DNA from 2 places in the Streptomyces sp. NPDC031111 genome. Region 1 is predicted to be linked to the other one. Evidence: riboswitches for the same ligand, from Rfam matches in the RefSeq annotation. Region 1 holds a riboswitch; the other holds the start of a gene.
The links. Region 1 has a riboswitch for glycine ahead of gcvT (glycine cleavage system aminomethyltransferase GcvT). Riboswitches for the same ligand answer to the same signal wherever they lie in the genome.

Region 1 (11,672 bases):
CTGCCGGGGGTTGAGCGAGCCCAGCGGGTCCTGGAAGACCATCTGGAGCCGGCGCCGGAACCGGCGCATCTCCTCACTCGGCAGCTTCGCCAGGTCGGTGCCGTCGAGGACGACGGAGCCCTCGGTGATGTCCACCAGCCGCAGCACCGACCGCCCGAGGGTGGTCTTGCCGCAGCCGGACTCGCCGACCAGACCGTACGTCTCGCCGGCCTCGACCTTCAGCGACACCCCGTCCACGGCGTAGACGTGGCCGACCGTGCGGTCGAACAGGATGCCCTTCTTGATGGGGAAGTGGACCTTGACGCCGTCCAGTTCGAGCAGGCTCATGCGGTGACCTCCTCGGCCTTCGCGTCGTCGAGTACGGGGTTGACGCACCGCACCTGGTGGCCGGCCGCACGCGGCTCGGTGAGCAGCGGGGTACCGGTCAGGCAGCCCATCTCGTACCGGTCGCAGCGGGGCGCGAAGGCACAGCCGTCGGCCCAGGCGATGCGGTCGTTGATGGAGCCGCGGATGGGGTTGAGCGGCTCGCCCCGGGGAGCGTCCAGACGCGGGATGGAGCCCAGCAGTCCGTGCGCGTAGGGGTGGGTGGGGTGGCCGAACAGCTCGCGGCGCCCGGCGGACTCCACGACCTTGCCCGCGTAGAGGACGTTGACCTGGTCGCAGAGACCGGCGACCACGCCGAGGTCGTGGGTGATCATCAGCAGGGCGGTGCCCTCCTGGTCCACGAGTTCCTTGAGCAGCTCCAGGATCTGCGCCTGGATGGTCACGTCGAGGGCCGTGGTGGGCTCGTCGGCGATGAGCATGCGCGGGGCGCAGGCGACGGCCATGGCGATCAGCGCGCGCTGGCGCATGCCGCCGGAGAGCTGGTGCGGGTACTCCTTGAGCCGCCGGGTGGGGTCGGGGATGCCGACCCGGTCCAGCAGGTGGGCGGCCTCCTTGCGGGCGGCCTCGCCCTTCATCCCGCGGTGGCGCTCCAGGATCTCGGTGACCTGCACGCCGACCGGGACGACCGGGTTGAGCGAGGACAGCGGGTCCTGGAAGATCATCGCCATTTCGCTGCCGCGCAGGTCGCGGCGGGCGGACGGGCTCATCGTGAACAGGTTCTGGCCGTCGAAGTCGGCACGGCCGCCGATGGTGACGCCCTTGTGGGGCAGCAGGCCCATCAGGGCCAGGGAGGTGACGGACTTTCCGCAGCCGGACTCGCCGACCAGGCCCACGACCTGGCCCTGGTCGACCTCGAAGGAGACGCCGTCGACCGCCCGGGACTCCTTGCGGCCGCGGCCGCCGAAGGTGATGGTCAGTTCGTCGACAGTGAGCAGAGACATGGTGGTTCAGCCCCTCAGCTTCGGGTCGAGGGCTTCCCGCATGGCCTCGCCGAGGAGGGTGAAGCCGAGGGCGGTGATGATGATGCCGACGGCGGGGTAGACCGCCATCAACGGCGCGTTGTCGAAGAAGCGCTGGGCCTGGGTGAGCATGACCCCCCACTCGGGGATGGCCGGGTCGGGGTTGCCGAGCCCCAGGTAGGACAGGGCGGCCGCCTCGATGATCGCGGTGGCCAGGGAGAGCGTGGCCTGCACGATCACCGGGCTGAGCGAGTTGGGGATGATCTGCGAGACCACGATGCGCCGCTTGCGCACGCCCAGGGACTTGGCGGCGAGCACGTAGTCCGCGCCGCCCTGCGCCAGCATGGAGCCGCGCAGGAGCCGTGCGAACACGGGGATCTGGACGACACCCACGGCGATCATCACGGTGGTCAGCGACTGGCCCATGACGGCGGCGATGGACACGGCGAGCAGCAGCGAGGGCAGCGCCAGCATCATGTCGATGAACCGCATGATGACGGAGTCGACGCGCTTGCCGGTCTCCCCGCCGAGGGTGGCGGCGGCTCCGGAGAGGCCGCCGATCAGGAAGCCGATAAACAGGCCGATGAGCGTGGCGACGACGCCGACGAGCAGCGTCTGGCGGGCGCCGACCAGCATGCGGGAGAACATGTCCCGGCCGAGGTGGTCGAGTCCGAACCAGTTCTCGCCGCGCGGGCCGACGAACTCGCCCCGGTTGGGGAAGACCTCGTTCCGCCAGGTCTGGGCGGTCGGCGCGTACGGCGCGAGGTAGGGCCCGACGATCGCGAGGAGGACGAACAGGGCGATGATGACCGCGCCGATGATCGCCATCTTGCTGCGCTTCAGGCGGCGGAAGGCCTCCCGCCACAGGCTGGCGCCGGTGCTGGTCTCCTTGGTCGCGGCGAGTTCCGCGAGGCGCTGGATCTTGTCGGTCTTGGTGGCGACACTCATGTCAGTGCACCCGCACTCTCGGGTCGATGAGGCTGTACGCCAGGTCCACCAGCAAGTTGATCAGGACGTACACCAGCGCGATGAACATGATGAACCCGACGAGCACGGGGTAGTCGCGGGCGTCGATCGCGGTCCGGATGAAGGAGCCGATGCCGCCGAAGGCGAACACGGACTCGGTGAGGACGGCGCCGGAGAGCAGGGAGCCCGTGAGCAGACCGACCGCGGTCACCACGGGGAGCATCGCGTTGCGCATCACGTGCCGGTTGCGGACGACGCTCCGCTTGAGCCCCTTGGACTCGGCGGTGCGGACGTAGTCCTCGTCCTGCACCTCGAGGACGCTCGCGCGGGTCATGCGCACGATGACCGCGAGCGGGATGGAGGCCAGGGCGATCGACGGCAGGATCAGGTGCATGATCGCGTCCCAGGAGGCGTCGAACTCCCCGGTGAGTATGCCGTCCAGCACGGCGAAGCCGGTGACGTCCGTGGCGTTGATGCCGGTGTCCTGGCGGCCGTAGCTGGGGAAGATCCCGAGGTTGACGGCGAAGATGCCCTTGAGGATCAGGGCGAGGAAGAAGACCGGGATGCAGATGCCGACGAGCGAGCCGGAGACGGCGGTGACGTCGAGCCAGCCGCCGCGGTTGCGGGCGGCGAAGTAGCCGAGCGGAACGCCGACGGCCACGGCGATGAGGATCGCGAGGAGGGACAGCTCCACGGTTGCGGGGAAGCGCAGGACGAACTCGTCCCACACCGGCTGTCCGGTCTGGGTGGAGGTGCCCAGGTCGAGCTCGACGATGCGCTTGAGGAAGCGCCAGTACTGGACGTAGACGGGCTGGTCCAGCCCGAGCGCACGGTTGATGCGCGCCACTTCGGCCTCGGTGGCCTTCTCCCCCAGGATCGCTGAGGCGGGTCCGCCGGGCAGCCGGTCGAGCCACAGGAAGAGCAGTACCGACAGGCCGAGCAGCGTGGGTATGAGCTGGAGCAGTCTTCGTACGACGAGACGCAGCACCCCGCATGCCCCTTTCTTGCGTGGTTTCTTACATGAATGGACCCGCCCGGCCGCCGAGTTGCGACGACCGGGCGGACCCCCCGTTCTTGGTTTCCTGCCGCTCGCTTACTTGAACGAGGTCTCGGCGAAGACTTCCTGCGTCAGCGGGGAGACGTTCGGCGGGTTCACGTTCTTGGCGAAGGCGATGGCCGGCGGGGAGGACGAGACCGGGACACCCGGCAGGTACTCCATGATCGCCTCGTTGGCCTTCTCGTAGGCGGCCGTGCGCTCCTCGGCCTTGCCCAGCTTCGAGCCGGCGTTCACGGCGTCGAAGACCTTCTTGTCCTTGAAGCCCCACTGCTTGTCGTACCCGGCGAACCAGGTGCCGATGAAGTTGAAGCCGTCGTTGAAGTCACCGGTCCAGCCGAGCATGTGCAGGTCGCAGGAGCCCGCCTCGGTGGCGTCGATGTAGTCCGGGGCCCACTTCATGGCCTTCGGCGTGACGGTGATGCCGGCCTTCTCGAGGTCGGCCTTCATCAGCTCGAACAGGTCCTGCGGGGCAGGCATGTACGGGCGGGTGACCTCGGTCGGGTAGCAGAACTCGACCTTGAGCTTCTCCTCACCGGCCTTCTTGAGGAGGTTCTTCGCCGCGGCGGTGTCGTACGGGTACTTCTTGACGTTCTTGGAGTAGCCCGCGATGGTGTCCGGCATGAACTGGTCGGCGACCTTGCCGCCCTCGGGCAGCTGGGTCTTGACCAGGTTCTCCTTGTCGATCGCCTGCGCGATCGCCTGGCGGACGTCCTTCTTCTTCAGGGCCTTGTTGGCCTCCTGGCTCATGCCCAGGTAGAAGAGGTTGAAGACGCCACGGGTCGGGACGACGTAGCCCTGGTCCTCGAGGGTCTTGACGTCGGCCGGGGCCACGAGGTCGTAGCCATCGATGTCACCGGCCTGGAGCGCCTGACGGCGGCCCTCCTCGGTGTCGATGGTGCGGAAGACCAGGTTCTTGATCTTGGCCTTGTCGCCCCAGTAGTCGTCGAAGCGCTCAAGGGTGACTTCCTTGTTGCCCTTGTTCCACTTCGTGATCTTGTACGGGCCGGTACCGGCGACCGTGCCGGCCTCCTGGCTGTACTTGGGGTACGTGATGGCGTCGCCCTTGGCGGTCGCCTCCTGCTTCTCGTACTCCTTGATGGCCTTCGGCGAGTGGATCGCCAGGGCCTGGAGGGAGAAGCCGCCGGGGAGGTTGGCGGAGGGCTCCTTGACCTCGATGACGGCGGTGTTCTCGTCCTTCGCGGTGCAGGACTTGTAGTTCGCCTCGGGCGTCTCCTTGTCCTCGTTCTTCGCGAAGCCGCCCATGATGGTCTGCCAGTAGTAGGAGACCGCGCTGGACTGGTAGGTGCCCGTCCAGTTGAACCAGTGGTCGTAGTTGGCGCAGACGGCCGCGGCGTTGAACGCCTCACCGTCGTGGAACTTCACGTTCTTGCGGAGGTTGAAGGTCCAGACGGTGCCGGCGTCGTTGCTCGACCAGGTCTCGGCGAGGCCACCAACCAGCTTGGTGCCGCCGGACTCGTGCTCGAGCAGGGCCTCGAACGCCTGACGCGTCACGCGGAAGGTTTCACCGTCGCTCGCGAGGGCAGGGTCGAGAGAACCGGGGTCACCGGCACCGGCGAAGACGAACGTGTCCTTGTCGCCGCTGCCCTTGCTGTTGTCGTCCCGCTCGCTGGAGCAGCCCGTGGCGATCAGACCGACCGCCACAGCGGCCGTGATCGCCCGAGCGGCTCGGGACTTGAATATGCGCATATTGGGGCCACTCCGGGTCCGCTATGTGGATGCACCTTGACCGGCCGAACACTACAGACGTTCACAGGCGGTCAGGAACAGTCCGGATAGCGGTGATACCTACCTGAGATCTGAACAGTTGACATATGGGGCGGTTCAGGCGTCCCTCCGTGAGGATTTAATCCCCCGGACACACGGACCTCCTCCCCAACCGCTTTCCAGGTGGCCTCAGGTGGCGTGAAGAACGGGTGAAACCGCAGGTGACAGGCGGTCAACGGGTGATCGCTGAGCGCGCATGGCCGAAAATCTGACGTGAAATCAGCGACCGGTGGCGGGGGTGCCGACGCATCCCGGCGCGCCTGTCCACTTCGTGGACAGTGACGCAGCGTCAGCAGTGGCGGGCCGGCTCCGTCAGCCCCGGTGGGCCGGCGGGTAGCCGTAGGCCGGGGCGGCGGGCGGCGGAGCGGCGCCGTGCGCCTCGCGGTCGTAGAACGGGCGTCCGTTGGCCCGCAGCCACATCGCGACCGGGTCGTGCTCGTCGGACATCGCGACGGTCGACACGGGCAGCCCGTCCGGGACCGCGCCGAGGGACTGCTGCATCATCGCCCGTACGGCGTCCACGGCCTGCGGGGACGTGTCGTACACGTCCAGGCCGATGGCGAGGTAGGGGGCGCCAAGGGCCGGCTGCACCCAGGCGCGGCGGAGCGCGCGGACGGCGGGGGTGCGGTGGGCGTTCTGCGCGAGGAGGGCGTAGAACTGGGGGATCTCGATGGCCGGTTCGGACAGCCGGAGCGGTCCCGCGGGCCGGCGGTCCAGGCCGCCGGCGATCCGGCGCAGGTCCAGCCAGGGGATGCCGACGCCGCCGCCGGGGGCGTGCGGGTTCAGCCAGAGCCCGTAGTGGTCGGGGTAGAGCGCGCGGGCCACTTCGAGGCCGTCGACCACCTCGTACGACCGGTTCCAGCCGCTGGCGGAGAGCTCCTGGGCGGAGGTGACGCAGGGGGCGTAGCCGTAGCCCTCGACCTCCATGTTCCCGTACTGGGCGTCCGGGGAGCCGGCCTGGCCGTGCCAGAGCAGCATCCAGACCTGGCCGGACGAGGGAGTCGCGAGCGCGCGCAGCAACGCCTCGTAGGCGTCGTAACGCCCGGGCGTCACCTGGCGCAGCATGTGCTCGACCTGACCGGCCGCCGCGGTGCCAGCGCTCACTTGTATCGCCCCTCCGTACAACCTCGCCAGCGAATGAACCTAGCTTAAGCCGACACGGGGCGGCGGGCTGCCGGGCTGCCGGGCTGCCGCGCGGCAGGCTCGCAGAAGAGTTCGGGGCTGCGCGTCGTCCGGCGGGTGCGGGTGCGTTGTGGCTTGTCGCGCAGTTCCCCGCGCCCCTAGGGGGTTGCGGAGCCGCATGTCGATACAGAGCCGCGCCCCTTTGGGGGGTTAGTGCGGGCGTTCGTAGAAGGGGCGGACCTTTGTGCGGAGCCAGTCGGCCACTGGGTCCTGGGCTATGTCCAGGACGATGAGGTTGACCGGCCAGGGGGCGGGGGTTCGGCCCAGGGCTCGGCCCAGGGCGTCCAGGGGGAGGGCGCGGGCGTCGCCCTCCCAGCGGGAGAGTTCCACGCCGATGAAGAGGACCGGGTCGGCGGTCTCGATCGCGGCCAGGCAGCGGCGGGCGGTGGTCACCACGCCGATGGAGTCGAACTCCGCCGTGGCCGCGGCGAGGAAGTCCACCGGGTCGTCCTGCCAGTCGGGTTCGAACAGCCGTACACGGCCGCCGGCCGCCGCGCCGTCCAGCGGGGTGCGTCCGGCCCGGCACAGCTCGGCCACGGCCGGCGGTGGCAGCGGGATGCCGACCACGCCGCCGGGGTTCACCGCGATCCCGGCCTGCGGCGGCAGACCGCGCGCGAACTCCACGGCGGGCGCGACGGTGTACGACATGTGGGAGCCGACGACCTGGCGGAACTGCTCCTCGGAGCTGAAGACGGGGACGTATGCCTGGCCGTCGAGCTCCATGGTGGGCAGGTCCAGGGGGCCGCTGTGCGGGCCGCCGCCGTTCGGCAGCGGGACCCAGACGAAGCTGCGGCCCAGCACCTCCACGATCCTGCCGCCCGCCGAGGGGACGCCGAGGGATGCGGAGAGCACCTCCTCCAGTTCGTTGCCGGGCCACCCACCGTGCGGATGGGGGTGCGTCTGCGCCGGGAAGTCCGCCGGGAAGTCCATCTGCCTACCGCCTGCTGCCTGGAACCACTGCTGTGGCTGGAAAGGCTATCCGGTCAGCCCGTGAAGCCGATCCGGCGCAGGGCGTCCGCCGCGTCCCGGTCGACGAGGACCGCCGATCCGCAGCCCGCCGGCAGGGTACCCCGCTCCACGTCGCGCAGCAGCCGCTCGTTCGCCACGCGGTGGCGCAGGAACGCGTACCGGGAGACCCCGCGCCCCCGTTCGCGCTGGCCGGCCAGGGCCTGTTGCGGGGTGACGTCCAGCAGCAGCAGATGCAGGTTCGCGTCCCGGCGGCGGGCCTCGCGGGCCAGCCAGCGGCGCACCCAGGCCTGCGTACCGCAGTCGTGCACCACGACCGGGCCGCCGGAGCGCAGGACGCGGCGCAGGCCGGCGTAGTGGGCGAGGCGGACCAGCGGCCGGTACACCGAGTACGGCAGGAAGCGCGGCATGAGGTCGTCCCAGCGGTCCCGGGTGTCCTGGGAGTCGACGCGGGTGCCGCGCACCGCGCGCCGCATCAGGGTGGACTTGCCGCTGCCGGGGAGTCCGGTGACCACGACGAGGTCGCGGGGCCCGAAGAGCAGGGCGCGCGGGCTGCGACCGCCCCGCTCGCGCAGATCGCGGACGACGGGCGCAGGCAGCGCGCCGCCGACCTGACGGATCTCAGCCGCCGGCTGCTGGGGCAGCGCGACCCCCGTGGTGGTGGCGCACGCCGTGGTCCTGTTCACCTGATCGTCCTCCCCTGGGGCCAGGTACGGGTACCGATCCCCACCGAGTGTAAAGAGAAGGTAATGCCCGGGTCTCTCTTTTCCGTCCCTTTCCTGAAACAGGCCTGTCACAGCATCCTGTGACCGTGCCCGCACACGCCGTGCACCCCCAGAGAAGGGTCCCCCTGCCGCGCCCCGACAATGCGTGCAATGATGTGCGCGCCAACTGCATACCGGCCGTTTGAATCCGCGCGGGAGAGTCCCCGGCACCGTTTGTCGCCGGGGCGCCGAAGGAGCAAGTCCCTCCCTTGAATCTCTCAGGCCCCGTTACCGCGCGGGCGAGGCACATCTGAAAAGCGGGCCGCCGTGACAGTGCTCCGGTGGCTCCACCCAAGGTGCAAGCCAGGACCGTGTGCCGGTCATGGCGAACCTCTCAGGTTCCGATGACAGATGGGGAGGAAACGTCCTCGCCGCCGTCATGCCTTTGGGAGACCGACCGATGAGCAGTACCGAACCCCGTCGGACCGCGCTCGATGCCCTGCATCGTTCGCTCGGCGCCACGATGACCGACTTCGCCGGCTGGGACATGCCCCTGCGCTACGGCTCCGAGCGCGACGAGCACAACGCCGTGCGGACGAGGGCCGGTCTCTTCGACCTCTCGCACATGGGTGAGATCACCGTCACCGGGCCGGAGGCCGCCGCGCTCCTCGACCACGCCCTGGTCGGCAACATCGGGGGCGTCAAGCCCGGCCGCGCCCGCTACACCATGATCTGCCGCGAGGACGGCGGCATCCTGGACGACCTGATCGTCTACCGGCTGGACGACACCGAGTACATGGTGGTCGCCAACGCCTCCAACGCGCAGACGGTGCTCGACGCGCTCGTCGAGCGCGCGGCCGGTTTCGACGCCGAGGTCCGCGACGACCGCGACGCGTACGCGCTGCTGGCCGTGCAGGGCCCCGAGTCCCCGGGGATCCTCGCGTCGCTCACCGACGCCGACCTGGACGGCCTGAAGTACTACGCCGGTCTGCCCGGCACCGTCGCCGGTGTCCCCGCGCTGATCGCCCGTACCGGCTACACCGGCGAGGACGGCTTCGAACTGTTCGTGAAGCCCGAGCACGCGGTGGAGCTGTGGCAGGCGCTCACCAAGGCGGGCGAGGGCGCCGGACTGGTCCCCTGCGGGCTGTCCTGCCGGGACACGCTGCGCCTGGAGGCGGGCATGCCGCTGTACGGGAACGAGCTGAGCACCTCCCTCACGCCCTTCGACGCCGGTCTCGGCCGGGTGGTGAAGTTCGAGAAGGAGGGCGACTTCGTGGGCCGTACGGCGCTCGCCGAGGCCGCCGAGCGCGCCGCCTCCGAGCCCCCGCGCGTCCTGGTCGGCCTGGTCGCCGAGGGCCGCCGGGTCCCGCGCGCCGGGTACGCGGTCGTGGCCGGCGGCGAGGTGATCGGCGAGGTGACCTCCGGCGCCCCCTCCCCGACGCTGGGCAAGCCGATCGCGATGGCGTACGTCGACGCCGCGCACGCGGCGCCGGGCACGAAGGGTGTCGGTGTGGACATCCGGGGCAGCCACGAGCCGTACGAGGTCGTGGCGCTGCCGTTCTACAAGCGGCAGAAGTGACACCGTCTTCGGACGGCTTCCGCGCGTGAGGTGAGCACGGCGCGCCCGCTCACCGGTGGCGCACGCAGTTCCCCCAGTCATCAGCAGTCCCCCGCGTACAGGAGAATTCAGGCCATGAGCAACCCCCAGCAGCTGCGTTACAGCAAGGAGCACGAGTGGCTGTCGGCCGCCGAGGACGGCGTGTCGACGGTCGGCATCACGGAGCACGCGGCCAACGCGCTCGGCGACGTGGTCTTCGTCCAGCTCCCCGAGGTCGGTGCCGGCGTGACCGCGGGCGAGACCTGCGGCGAGCTGGAGTCCACCAAGTCGGTCAGCGACCTCTACTCCCCCGTCACCGGTGAGATCACCGAGGTGAACGAGGACGTCGTGAACGACCCGTCGCTGGTGAACTCGGCCCCCTTCGAGGGCGGCTGGCTGTTCAAGGTGCGCGTCACCGACGAGCCGGCCGACCTGCTGACCGCCGCCGAGTACGACGCCCACATCGCGGGCTGAGGAGCCGTAGCCGCATGTCGCTTCTGAACACGCCCCTGCACGAGCTCGACCCGGCGGTGGCCGCCGCGGTCGACGCCGAGCTGCACCGGCAGCAGTCCACCCTCGAGATGATCGCCTCGGAGAACTTCGCCCCGGTCGCGGTCATGGAGGCGCAGGGCTCGGTCCTCACCAACAAGTACGCCGAGGGCTACCCCGGCCGCCGCTACTACGGCGGCTGCGAGCACGTCGACGTGATCGAGCAGATCGCCATCGACCGGGTCAAGGAGCTCTTCGGCGCCGAGCACGCCAACGTGCAGCCGCACTCGGGCGCGCAGGCCAACGCGGCCGCGATGTTCGCGCTGCTCAAGCCCGGCGACACGATCATGGGTCTGAACCTCGCGCACGGCGGGCACCTGACCCACGGCATGAAGATCAACTTCTCCGGCAAGCTCTACAACGTGGTCGCGTACCACGTCGGCGACGACGGCCAGGTCGACATGGCCGAGGTCGAGCGGCTGGCCAAGGAGAACAAGCCGAAGCTGATCGTGGCCGGCTGGTCGGCGTACCCGCGTCAGCTGGACTTCGCCGCGTTCCGCCGGATCGCGGACGAGGTCGGCGCGTACCTCATGGTCGACATGGCGCACTTCGCCGGTCTGGTGGCCGCGGGGCTGCACCCGAACCCGGTCCCGCACGCCCACGTGGTGACGACGACCACGCACAAGACGCTGGGCGGCCCGCGCGGCGGTGTGATCCTCTCCACGGCCGAGCTGGCCAAGAAGATCAACTCCGCGGTGTTCCCCGGCCAGCAGGGCGGGCCGCTGGAGCATGTGATCGCCGCCAAGGCCGTCGCCTTCAAGGTGTGCGCCTCCGAGGAGTTCAAGGAGCGCCAGCGCCGCACCCTGGAGGGTGCCCGCATCCTGGCCGAGCGCCTGGTCAAGGACGACGTCAAGGCCGTCGGCGTGGACGTGCTGTCCGGCGGCACGGACGTGCACCTGGTCCTGGTGGACCTGCGCAATTCCGAGCTGGACGGCCAGCAGGCGGAGGACCGCCTCCACGAGGTCGGCATCACCGTCAACCGCAACGCGATCCCGAACGACCCGCGCCCGCCGATGGTCACCTCGGGCCTGCGGATCGGTACGCCCGCCCTGGCCACCCGGGGCTTCACCGCCGAGGACTTCACCGAGGTCGCGGACGTGATCGCCGAGGCGCTGAAGCCTTCCTTCGACGTGGAGGCGCTCCGGGCGCGAGTCACGGCCCTTGCCGAGAAGCACCCGCTGTACCCGGGTCTGTAGTAGTTTCGTACGCTTTCCTTCGTACGGATGTCCGGGGCATCGCGCACACTGGTCCGGTGAGCGCGGTGCCCCGCACCATTCACCGCAAAAACGATCCCTCTTCTCCGAACCACCCTGTTCCCCGGTGGACAGCGTCGTCCGCCGAACCCTTAGGAGTCCTCCCGTGGCCATCTCGGTCTTCGATCTGTTCTCGATCGGCATCGGCCCGTCCAGCTCGCACACGGTCGGCCCGATGCGGGCGGCCCGGATGTTCGCCCGGCGGCTGCGCAACGAGGACCTGCTGGACTCGGTCGCCTCGGTCCGGGCGGAGCTGTACGGCTCCCTCGG
Region 2 (11,672 bases), on a different contig from region 1:
CTGGTGCAGGCGGCGCTCGGGGTGCGGCTGCCCTGAGGCGGGCCGGCCTCGGGGGGCCGGATCGGCCACCCGTTCCCTGCCCGACTACCCAAACGTCCCGGGCACGGCCTAGGGTTGCTGTGTGAACGAGCTCGATGTCGTAGGTGTCCGGGTCGAGATGCCCTCCAACCAACCGATCGTGCTGTTGCGTGAAGTGGGCGGCGACCGCTACCTCCCCATCTGGATCGGACCGGGGGAGGCGACGGCCATCGCCTTCGCCCAGCAGGGCATGGCACCCGCACGGCCGCTGACCCACGACCTGTTCAAGGACGTGCTGGAGGCCGTCGGCCAGGAGCTCACGGAAGTGCGCATCACCGACCTGCGGGAGGGCGTGTTCTACGCGGAGCTGGTGTTCGCCAGCGGTGTCGAGGTGAGCGCCCGCCCCTCCGACGCCATAGCGCTGGCCCTGCGGACCGGTACGCCGATCTACGGCAGTGACACGGTGCTGGACGACGCCGGGATCGCCATCCCGGACGAGCAGGAGGACGAGGTGGAGAAGTTCCGCGAGTTCCTCGACCAGATCTCGCCGGAGGACTTCGGAACCAGCAATCAGTGAGGGGGCGCCGCCGCATCGGTTCGGCCGCCGGGGCACGCCCCGGGAGCATTCGGCTAGCCTTTCCCCGCGGTGGGGTACGGGAAACCACTCTTAGGGTGATTATCACTCGGCGTGCCGAGTGTGGCGATCGTTGACGCACCCTTGGTGACTGCCTACCGTCGAGGAGGCAGGTCAAGGACGGAGGTCGGCGTGAGAAGCAGCGGCGACGGTTCGGTGGGGGGTGCCCCCGGACACGGTTTCGGGGCGAGTGGGCCGTACCCTCCCCAGAGCTCCCGGCTCCGTTCGAGCGGCGGGTATCCCGCGCAGGGCGGCGCGATCGACCAGGCTCCGCAGCGACCGACGGCTGTGCCGAGCAGCGGAGGGGCGACGTCCATGGCGTCCGAGCAGATCGGCTACCGGGGGCCCACGGCCTGCGCCGCCGCCGGTATCACCTACCGGCAGCTCGACTACTGGGCCCGTACCGGGCTGGTCGAGCCGAGCGTGCGACCGGCCCACGGATCGGGCACCCAGCGGCTGTACAGCTTCCGCGACGTCGTCGTGCTGAAGATCGTCAAGCGGTTCCTCGACACGGGCGTCTCCCTCCAGAACATCCGCACCGCCGTACAGCATCTGCGCGAGCGCGGCTTCAGCGACCTGGAACGCATGACGCTGATGAGCGACGGGGCCACGGTCTACGAGTGCACCTCGCCCGACGAGGTCCACGCCCTGCTCCAGGGCGGCCAGGGAGTCTTCGGCATCGCGGTCGGCGTGGTGTGGCGGGACGTCGAGAGCGCGCTGTCGCAGCTGCACGGAGAGCGCATCGACACCGGCGAGACCCTGATCGGCCACAATCCGATGGACGAGCTGGCACGACGGCGGAACAAGGCGGTCTGAGCCGCCGGGCGTTCCGACGCCCGCATTGTCAGTGGTATGGGGCAGCATCGGACATGTGAGATCCGCGCCCACGATCCTGCATCTCGACATGGATGCCTTCTTCGCCTCGGTGGAGCAGGCGTCCAAGCCGAGCCTGCGCGGGAAGGCGGTCGTCGTGGGCGGGCTCGGGCCGCGCGGTGTGGTCGCGACCGCCTCGTACGAGGCCCGGGTCTTCGGCGTCCACTCGGCGATGCCGATGGCGCAGGCCCGGCGGCTCGCGCCGAACGCCGCGTACCTGGTCCCGCGCTTCGCCCTCTACCGGTCCATCAGCGAGCAGGTGATGGGGTTGCTGCGGGCCCTGTCGCCCCTGGTGGAGCCGCTCAGCCTGGACGAGGCGTTCGTGGACCTGGAGGCCGGTGGCGCGGCCTGGGACGAGCGGTCGGCGCGGCTGGCCGGGGTGAAGCTGCGCGGGGACATACGAGCGGTCACGGGACTCACGGGGTCGGTGGGGCTGGCCGCCTCGAAGATGCTGGCGAAGATCGGCTCCGAGCAGGCGAAGCCGGACGGACTGGTGCTGATCGAACCGGGCACGGAGCGAGCTCTGCTGGCCCCCCTGCCGGTGCGCACCCTGCCGGGTGTGGGACCGGCGACCGGCGACCATCTGCGGCGAGTGGGGATCCACACCGTGGGGGAGCTCGCGGAGGCGGGGGAGGACGAGCTCGTACGGCTGCTGGGCAAGGCGCACGGGCACGCGCTGTTCGCCATGGCGCTGGCCCGCGACGAGCGGCCCGTGGTGGCCGAGCGGGAGACGAAGTCGGTGTCGGTCGAGGACACGTACGACGTGGACATCCACGACCGGGGGCGGGTCGGGACGGAGGTGCAGCGGCTCGCCGACCGGTGTGTGCGCAGGCTGCGGGCGGCGGGGCTGTCGGGGCGCACCATCGTGCTGAAGGTGCGGCGGTACGACTTCTCGACCCTCACCCGGTCCGAGACGCTGCGGGGCCCCACGGACGATCCCGCGGTGGTACGGGAGGCGGCGGCGCGGCTGCTGGACTCGGTCGACACCACGGGCGGGGTGCGGTTGCTCGGCGTCGGGGTCAGCGGGCTGGCCGACTACACCCAGGAGGACCTGTTCGCCCAGGCGGCGGGGGTGGGCGCGGCCGACTCCCCGCCCGAGGAGGCCGCTCCCGCGCCCACGCCGGACCGGGAGACCCCCGCCGAGCGGCGCTGGCCGGCGGGCCACGACGTACGGCACGCCGCGTACGGTCACGGATGGGTGCAGGGCAGCGGGCTGGGCCGGGTCACGGTGCGCTTCGAGACGCCCGACTCGGAGCCGGGCCGGGTGAAGACCTTCCGCGTGGACGACCCGGCCCTGGAGCCTGCGGATCCGCTGCCGCTGGTGCCCATGCCCCCCGGGCCCCAGGACGGTGAGGGCGGTGAGGGCGCGGAGGCCGGTGAAGGGGCGCGGTCGGAGAGCCGGTGAGCGGGGGGATCAGACAGGCTTGTCGTTGCCCGCGAGTTTGCCGAAGTCGCGGTCCGGCAGCGGCGGAGGCGCGGCGATGTCCAGACCGTAGTGGTGGTAGAGCTGGAGCTCCTGCTCGGGGGAGAGATGGCGGCCCACGCCGAAGTCGGGGGCATCCTTGATGAGGGCCCGTTCGAAGGGGACGTGCAGGGCGCCGTCGACGAGTTCGCTCGGCTCCAAGGGGACGAACGCGTCCCTGCTGAACAGTCCGGTGCGTATCGCCGCCCACTCCGGTATGCCGGTGGCGTCGTCGAGGTAGATCTCGTCGATCGTGCCGATCCGGGTTCCATTGCGGTCGAACGCCTTGCGGCCGATCAGGTGGCGCGGATCGATGTCGGTCTGCACGGGCCCTCCACTGGTCGCAAACTCATCCGTAAGCACTACAAAACGGCACAATCGGCGGAGCGGCCACTCGAAGGCCCTGGCATTGTGCTCGCTGGTACGCTGACAACGGCTGCTGACCCCGTGCGGGAGAGCCCTCCGGACACCATCGGAGGCGCCGAAGGAGCAAATCCTCCCCGGAATCTCTCAGGCACACGTACCGCACGGACGAGGTCACTCTGGAAAGCAGAGCGGGTGTCGACGGCTTCCGCTCTCACCGACGGTGAAAGCCGGACCCCCTTCGGGCGATCCGGTGAAGCTCTCAGGTTGAGATGACAGAGGGGGAGGCCGTCCGGGCACCCGTGCCGTGGTGCCCCTCGAAGGTCGTCGGACCAGGAGGCCTCCTCAATGACCGCCCCTCGCACTCCGCTCTCCGAGCTCGAACAGGGAATCCCCTTCGAGCAGCGCCACATCGGCCCCGACCACGAGGCCCGGGCCAAGATGCTCGCCCAGGTCGGGTACGGCTCGCTGGACGAGCTGACGGCCGCCGCCGTGCCGGATGTCATCAAGAACGCCGACGCGCTGGACCTGCCCGGCGCGCGGAGCGAGGCCGAGGTGCTGGCCGAGCTGCGGTCCCTGGCCGACCGCAACGAGGTGCTCGGCTCGATGATCGGGCTCGGCTACTACGGGACCTTCACCCCGCCCGTCATCCTGCGCAACGTGATGGAGAACCCCGCCTGGTACACGGCGTACACGCCCTACCAGCCGGAGATCTCCCAGGGCCGGCTCGAGGCGCTGCTGAACTTCCAGACCGTGGTCGCCGAGCTCACCGGCCTGCCGACCTCGGGCGCCTCCCTGCTCGACGAGGGCACCGCCGCCGCCGAGGCGATGGCGCTGTCCCGGCGCATGGGCAAGAACAAGAAGGGCCTGTTCCTCGTCGACGCGGACGCGCTGCCGCAGACCGTAGCGGTCATCGAGACCCGCGCCGAGCCGACCGGCGTGGAGGTCGTCGTCGCCGACCTGAGCGACGGCATCCCCGCCGAGCTCGACGGGCGCGAGATCAACGGCGTGCTGATCCAGTACCCGGGCGCCTCCGGTGCCGTACGCGACATCAAGCCGGTGATCGACCAGGCGCACGAGCGCGGCGCGCTCGTCACCGTCGCCGCGGACCTGCTCGCCCTCACGCTGCTGAAGTCGCCGGGCGAGCTGGGCGCGGACATCGCGGTCGGCACCACGCAGCGCTTCGGTGTGCCGATGGGCTTCGGCGGCCCGCACGCCGGCTACATGGCCGTGCAGGAGAAGATGGCGCGCAGCCTGCCCGGGCGGCTCGTCGGCGTCTCCGTCGACGCCGACGGACACAAGGCCTACCGCCTGGCGCTCCAGACCCGTGAGCAGCACATCCGCCGCGAGAAGGCCACCAGCAACATCTGCACCGCCCAGGTGCTGCTCGCCGTCATGGCCGGAATGTACGCGGTGTACCACGGCCCGGAGGGGCTGCGGCTCATCGCCCGGCGCACCCACCGGTACGCCACCGTCCTCGCCGAGGGATTGCGGTCCGGCGGAGCCGAGATCGTGCACGGCTCCTACTTCGACACGCTGACCGTGCGGGTCCCGGGACGCGCCGCGGAGGTCGTCGCCGCCGCCCGCGACAACGGCGTCAACCTGCGCCTCGTCGACGCCGACCACGTCTCGATCGCCTGTGACGAGACCACCACCCGGGAGCGGCTGACCGCCGTGTGGGGCGCCTTCGGCGTCGAGGGCGACGTCGAGGCCCTGGACGCGGCAGCGCGGGACACGCTGCCGGACGCCCTGCTTCGTAATGATGAGTATCTGACGCACCCCGTCTTCCAGCAGCACCGCTCCGAGACCGCGATGCTCCGCTACCTGCGCCGTCTCGCCGACCGCGACTACGCGCTGGACCGCGGCATGATCCCGCTGGGCTCCTGCACCATGAAGCTCAACGCGACCACCGAGATGGAGCCGGTCACCTGGCCCGAGTTCGGGCAGCTGCACCCCTTCGTGCCCGCCGAGCAGGCGCGGGGCTACCTCACGCTCATCCACGAGCTGGAGGAACGTCTCGCCGAGGTCACCGGCTACGACAAGGTGTCCCTCCAGCCCAACGCCGGCTCCCAGGGCGAGCTGGCCGGTCTGCTCGCCGTACGCGGCTACCACCGCGCCAACGGCGACGAGCAGCGCACCGTCTGCCTCATCCCGTCCTCCGCGCACGGCACCAACGCGGCCAGCGCCGTGATGGCCGGGATGAAGGTCGTCGTCGTCAAGACGTCCGACGACGGCGAGATCGACGTCGCTGACCTGCGGGCGAAGATCGGGCAGTACCGCGACGAGCTCGCCGTCCTGATGATCACGTACCCCTCGACGCACGGCGTGTTCGAGGAGCACGTCGCCGACATCTGCGCCGAGGTGCACGAGGCCGGCGGCCAGGTGTACGTCGACGGCGCGAACCTCAACGCCCTGGTGGGCCTGGCCAAGCCGGGCCACTTCGGCGGCGACGTCTCGCACCTGAACCTGCACAAGACCTTCTGCATCCCGCACGGTGGCGGCGGTCCCGGCGTCGGCCCGGTCGGCGTACGGGCGCACCTCGCCCCGTACCTGCCGAACCACCCGCTCCAGCCGGAGGCCGGCCCGGAGACCGGCGTGGGACCCATCTCGGCGGCGCCGTGGGGCTCGGCGGGCATCCTGCCCATCTCCTGGGCGTACGTCCGGCTCATGGGCGGCGAGGGGCTCAAGCGGGCCACACAGGTGGCCGTGCTCAGCGCCAACTACATCGCCAAGCGCCTCGAGCCGCACTACCCGGTGCTCTACACCGGCCCCGGCGGGCTGGTCGCGCACGAGTGCATCATCGACCTGCGCCCGCTGACCAAGGCCACCGGCGTCAGCGTGGACGACGTGGCCAAGCGGCTGATCGACTACGGCTTCCACGCGCCGACGATGTCGTTCCCGGTGGCCGGCACGCTGATGATCGAGCCCACCGAGTCCGAGGACCTCACCGAGCTGGACCGGTTCTGCGAGGCGATGATCGCGATCCGCGCGGAGATCGAGAAGGTCGGCTCGGGCGAGTGGCCCGCGGACGACAACCCGCTGCGCAACGCCCCGCACACCGCCGCCGCGCTCGGCGGGGAGTGGGAGCACGCCTACGACCGCGAGGAGGCCGTCTTCCCGGCCGGGGTGAGCGCCGCCGACAAGTACTGGCCGCCGGTGCGCCGCATCGACCAGGCCTTCGGCGACCGCAACCTGGTCTGCTCCTGCCCGCCGCTGGACGCGTACGAGGACTGACGCACGGCGAAGGGCCCCGCTCGACCGGAGCGGGGCCCTTCGGCATGCCGGGCGCCTTCAGGCCGGGCGACGCGGCGGCGTGGGCCTGCCGCGCCGTGCCCGGCTGTCGCGCACGTCCCTCGTCCGCCCGAAGGGCCCCGCCGGCGGCAGGTACGTGCTCGGGGCGAGAGGGCGTGCGAGGTGTCGTCGGGCAGGCGGGTTCTTCGCAACAGGCCTACGCCGGGTACGCGTGGGTCTGGGTCGCCTTGACCGCGGCCCAGACCGGTGCGCCCGGGTGCAGGTCGAGTTCGGCGGCCGCGACCGTCGTGAGGTCGGCGGCCAGGGAGAGTTCGCCGGTGAGCTCCGCGCGGATCTGGTCCCCGTGGGTCTCCAGCCCGGCGACCTCGCAGCGCCAGAGGTTGCGGGCGCTGGAGCCGGTGGGCCGGTCGCGGTACAGGACCACCGCGCCGGGCGGGAACGCCACGAAGGCGGGACCGGAGAGATCCTCCGTGGTGCTGACGGAGGGCCCCGCGTCGAGCCGCACCGTGTGGCCCTCCCCCCGGCCCCGGTACAGGTTCAGGCCGACGAGCTGGGCGATGTACTCGGTGCGCGGGTGACGGGCGATGTCGGAGGGCGTGCCCTCCTGCACGATCCGTCCCCGCTCCACGACGACCAGCCGGTCGGCGAGCACCATGGCGTCCAGCGGGTCGTGCGTGACCAGGACGGCGACGGCCTCGAAAGCGGCCAGATGACGGCGGAGCTGCGCCCGCACCTCCAGCCGGGTGCGGGCGTCCAGGGCCGCGAGGGGCTCGTCCAGGAGCAGCAGCCGGGGGCGGGTGGCCAAGGCACGGGCGACGGCGACGCGCTGTGCCTGGCCGCCGGACAGCCGCCGGGGCTTGGCACCGGCGTGCTCGGCGAGACCCATGCGGTCCAGCCACTCGGCGGCCCGGGCGCGTGCCTCCGCCTTGCCGGCGCCCCGGCAACGGGGCCCGAACGCCACGTTGTCGAGGGCGGTGAGGTGGGGGAAGAGCAGGTAGTCCTGGAAGACCACACCGACCGGGCGTGACTCGGGCGGTGTGCGGCGCAGGTCCGCCCCGTCCAGCCGCAGACGGCCGGCGGTGAGCGGGGCGAGGCCCGCGAGGGCGCGCAGCGCGGTGGTCTTGCCGGCGCCGTTCGGGCCCAGCAGGGCGACGACCTCACCGGGCGCCGCGGTCAGCGCGATGTCCAGGCGGAACGAGCCGCGGTCCACGACGAGGTGGGCGTCCAGCCCTGCGGCGGCGTCGCCGGGCACGGTGCCGGCCGGATCGGACAGGTGGTCGAGCTTCCTCGGCATGGTGTCAGACCGTCCTCATCCAGCGGTCCCGCAGCCCGGCCAGTACGGCGATGGACACCGCCAGCAGGACCAGGCTGAGGGCGATCGCCGCGGCCGGGTCGTTCTGGAGGGCGAGGTAGACCGCGAGCGGCATGGTCTGCGTACGGCCGGGGAAGTTGCCGGCGAAGGTGATCGTCGCGCCGAACTCCCCGAGGGCCCGTGCCCAGGCCAGTACGGCACCGGCCGCGACGCCCGGCGCGATCAGTGGCAGGGTGACCCGGCGGAAGGCGGTGAAGCGGGAGGCGCCCAGCGTGGTGGCCGCCTCCTCGTAGCGGGGGTCCGCCGCCCGCAGCGTGCCCTCGACGCTGATGACGAGGAACGGCATCGCCACGAACGTCTCGGCGAGGACGACGCCCGTGGTGGTGAACGGCAGCGTGATGCCGAACCAGGCGTTCAGCCACTGGCCGACGACACCGTTGCGGCCCAGGGCGAGCAGCAGGGCGACACCGCCCACCACCGGCGGCAGGACCATGGGCAGCGTCACCAGGGCGCGGACCAGGCCGCGGCCCGGGAACTCCGTACGGGCCAGCAGCCAGGCCAGCGGAACGCCGACGACCAGGCTCAGCGCGGTCGCCGTCGTGGCGCAGAACAGCGACAGGCGCAGCGCCTCCCATACCTCGGGGCTGGTCAGCTGCTCGGGCAGGCTGCGCCAGGGGGCGCGGAGGAGCAGGGCGAGCAGGGGGACCAGGAGGAACGCCAGTGCCAGGAGGGCGGGCGCGAGGAGGGCGAGCGGGACACCACGGCCGGGGGCGCGGGGGCGCGCCTTCCCGGGAGCTTCCTGGCCGGTGGTCATGGCGTCAGGAATCCCGACTCACCCAGGACCCGCCGGCCCTCGGCCGACTTCACCAGTGCCACGAACGCCCTCGCCGCCGAGGGATTGGGGGCGTTCTTCAGCGGGGCGATCGGATAGTCGTTGACGGCCTCGGCGGACTCCGGGAATTCCACGCCCTCCACCTTGTCACCGGCCGCCTTCACATCCGTGCGGTACACGACGGCGGCGTCGGCCTCCTTCAGTTGGACCTTGGTCAGGGCGCTCTTGACGTCCTGCTCGTACGAGGCCGGCGTGAGGTCCACGCCGCCGGCCTCCAGCGCGGTCCGCGCGGCGGCTCCGCAGGGCACCGTCCTGTCGCACAGCACGACCTTCAGACCGGACGCGGTCAGGTCCTCCAGGGCGTCGATCCCGTGGGGATTGCCCGGTGCGGTGGCGATCTCCAGCCGGTTGCGGACGAAGGTGCTGGGACCGCCCGCCGTGAGCCCTTCGTCCGTGACGAGCTTCATCGTGGTCGTGCTGGCCGCCGCGAAGACATCGGCGGGGGCGCCGTTGGTGATGCCGGCGGCCAGGCTGTCGCTGCCGCCGAAGTTGAACGTGACCTCGCTCCCCGGGTGCTCCTTCTCGAACCGCTCGCCCAGCGTCGTGAAGCTCTCCTTCAGCGAGGCGGCCGCGAAGACGGTGACCGTGCCGCTGACCCCCTGCCCACCGGACCCGGAGGACGAGGCCGACTCCGAGCCGGACGAGGAACAGGCACTCAGTGCCAGAACGGCGGCGGTCACCCCGGCGCCGGCGATCCGACGGCTCCGGCGGGTCCGGTGCGGGGAACGGGGCATCTCGGGGCACTCCCTCTGTCAGCCGGTGGAAGAGCCCGCGAAGCCCTCCCCCATACGCCGATCATACTGACGCATCTGCCAGGGAATCACCCCCTGTCTCATCGCATGAGCGAGGGAAAGTCGTGAAGAGGCACGCATGTGCGTTCCCACAGGATGCCGCTACCGGTCAGGTGCGGTCGATATGGACGTTTGTCGACTTCACGCGGGCGGTGGCCTCCATGCCCACCTCCAGCCCCAGTTCCTCGACGGCCTCCCGGGTGAGCAGCGAGACCAGCCGGTGCGGGCCCGCCTGGATCTCGACCTGGGCCGCCACGTCGCCGAGCTTGATCGCGGTGACGATGCCCGGGAAGGCGTTGCGGGCGGAGGTGTACGGCGCGTCCTCCTCGACGGCACCGGACCGGGCGAGTTCGACGGAGAACGCGGCCAGGTCCCGTCCGTCGACGAGCCGCCGCCCGCCGTCGTCGCGGTGGGTGGTGATGCGCCCCGCGTCCGCCCAGCGGCGGGCGGTGTCCGGACTCACTCCCAGCAGCCTCGCTGCCTGGCCGATCGTGTAGGACTGCATGCCGGTCACGATAAGTGGTGCCGGAGGTCCGGCACCCTCCGGTCCCTTCAGCCCCGCCCGGCGGGAGCCGCGGTGCTCGCCCGGACGACCAGCTCCGTGCCCAGCTCGACGCGGGGGGAGTCCGGCTGTTCGTCGCGGGCCAGACGGAGCACCGTGCGGACGGCGAGCTTGCCCATGTCGGCGAGGGGCTGGCGGACAGTGGTCAGCGGCGGTGCCGACCAGCGGACTTCCGGCAGGTCGTCGAAGCCCACCACGCTCATGTCCTCCGGAACCCTGAGCCCTCGGCTGCGCAGCGCCTCGATCGCCCCCAGCGCCATCTGGTCGCTCGCCGCGAACAGCGCGGTCGGCGGCTCCGGCAGATCCAGCAGGGTGTTGCAGGCGGCGAAGCCGGACTCGGGGAGGAAGTCGCCCGGGACGACCAGCGACGTGTCGAGGGCGATGCCGGCGCCCTCGAGCGCCGCACGGTAGCCGTCGAGCCGCGCGCGCGAGCAGAGCAGGCGCGCCGGGCCGGCGATCAGCCCGATCCTGCGGTGCCCCAGGGCCAGCAGATGTTCGGTCGCGGCCATGCCGCCCGACCAGTTGGCGGCGCCGATGGTCGGCACGTCCAGGGCGGGGGAGCCCGCCGGGTCCACGACCACCAGCGGCACGCCGAGGATCCGCAACTCCTCGTGCAGTGTGGACTCCAGCGCCGAGGTCACGAGGATGACGCCGTCGGACGCCCGCGCCCGCAGATTGCGCATCCACTCCCGGGCGTCACCGGAGCGCCCGTGGATCGCCGAGACGACCGTGCCCACCCCGGCCCCGTGGGCGACCTCCTCGACACCGCGGATGATCTCCACCGCCCAGGGGCTGTCGAGGTCGTTGAAGACCAGGTCCAGCAGGGCCGCACGCGAGGGGGAGACGGTGGGGCGCTTGCGGTAGCCGTGACGGCGCAGCAGGTCCTCGACCCGGGCCCGGGTCTGCGGGGAGACGTCGGAGCGGCCGTTGACCACGCGGGAGACGGTCGGCACGGAGACGCCTGCCTGCCGGGCGATCTCCGTGATCGTGACTCTGCCCTCGGCATCGGCCTCTCGTGCTGCCACTTGCCCCACCTCCGTGACGGAAACCCGCGAAACTTCCAGGAGTCTTCCGGAAACCGGGCGCCCGTGGGAAGGCGTAACGGGGCGAACTCTTGCCGCCCGGGCCGCCCGGTCACCGGTTCCATGGGCCGGACTACGCTGAGTGATCCACTCCGGACACGCGTCGGGGCCGGTGCGCAGAAGGTCCTGCGTCCGGCCCCTCGTGTTCCCCGGGGCCCCGTACCCCCGGTCGTCCTCGGACGGTGGTCAGGCCGTGGTCAGGCTGGCACCCCGGGGGCGCTGCGGGGCGATGATCCTGCCGTCGGGCAGGAGTTCACCGGTGTCCTCGAAGAACACGACACCGTTGCACAGCAGGCTCCAGCCCTGCTCCGGGTGGTGCGCCACGAGACGGGCGGATTCCCGGTCGGCGGAGTCGGCTGAGGGACACGGTGGCTGGTGCTGGCACATGGGTGGGATCTCTCGCTCTGTGGTGACCTGTGAGTCGGCTGTGG

Region 2: another riboswitch for glycine. It lies ahead of gcvP (aminomethyl-transferring glycine dehydrogenase); the one in region 1 lies ahead of gcvT (glycine cleavage system aminomethyltransferase GcvT).

Annotation. Positions count from the first base shown of each region.
Region 1 is NZ_JBVIGS010000007.1:39,205-50,876, forward strand. Features, by position in the region: gene ACZ470_RS16265 (ABC transporter ATP-binding protein) at 1-327, opposite strand, end outside; gene ACZ470_RS16270 (ABC transporter ATP-binding protein) at 324-1,325, opposite strand; gene ACZ470_RS16275 (ABC transporter permease) at 1,332-2,291, opposite strand; gene ACZ470_RS16280 (ABC transporter permease) at 2,293-3,297, opposite strand; gene ACZ470_RS16285 (ABC transporter substrate-binding protein) at 3,403-5,073, opposite strand; gene ACZ470_RS16290 (enhanced serine sensitivity protein SseB C-terminal domain-containing protein) at 5,464-6,216, opposite strand; gene ACZ470_RS16295 (enhanced serine sensitivity protein SseB) at 6,484-7,263, opposite strand; gene ACZ470_RS16300 (AAA family ATPase) at 7,317-7,985, opposite strand; glycine riboswitch at 8,207-8,307, shown strand; glycine riboswitch at 8,308-8,424, shown strand; gene gcvT (glycine cleavage system aminomethyltransferase GcvT) at 8,464-9,582, shown strand; gene gcvH (glycine cleavage system protein GcvH) at 9,697-10,074, shown strand; gene glyA (serine hydroxymethyltransferase) at 10,089-11,345, shown strand; gene ACZ470_RS16320 (L-serine ammonia-lyase) at 11,509-11,672, shown strand, end outside.
Region 2 is NZ_JBVIGS010000014.1:7,442-19,113, forward strand. Features, by position in the region: gene ftsR (transcriptional regulator FtsR) at 1-36, shown strand, start outside; gene ACZ470_RS26395 (bifunctional nuclease family protein) at 122-595, shown strand; gene ACZ470_RS26400 (MerR family transcriptional regulator) at 785-1,468, shown strand; gene ACZ470_RS26405 (DNA polymerase IV) at 1,524-2,930, shown strand; gene ACZ470_RS26410 (PRC-barrel domain-containing protein) at 2,940-3,314, opposite strand; glycine riboswitch at 3,428-3,523, shown strand; gene gcvP (aminomethyl-transferring glycine dehydrogenase) at 3,699-6,584, shown strand; gene ACZ470_RS26420 (ABC transporter ATP-binding protein) at 6,799-7,896, opposite strand; gene ACZ470_RS26425 (ABC transporter permease) at 7,901-8,728, opposite strand; gene modA (molybdate ABC transporter substrate-binding protein) at 8,725-9,540, opposite strand; gene ACZ470_RS26435 (TOBE domain-containing protein) at 9,707-10,102, opposite strand; gene ACZ470_RS26440 (LacI family DNA-binding transcriptional regulator) at 10,150-11,184, opposite strand; gene ACZ470_RS26445 (DUF5999 family protein) at 11,428-11,628, opposite strand.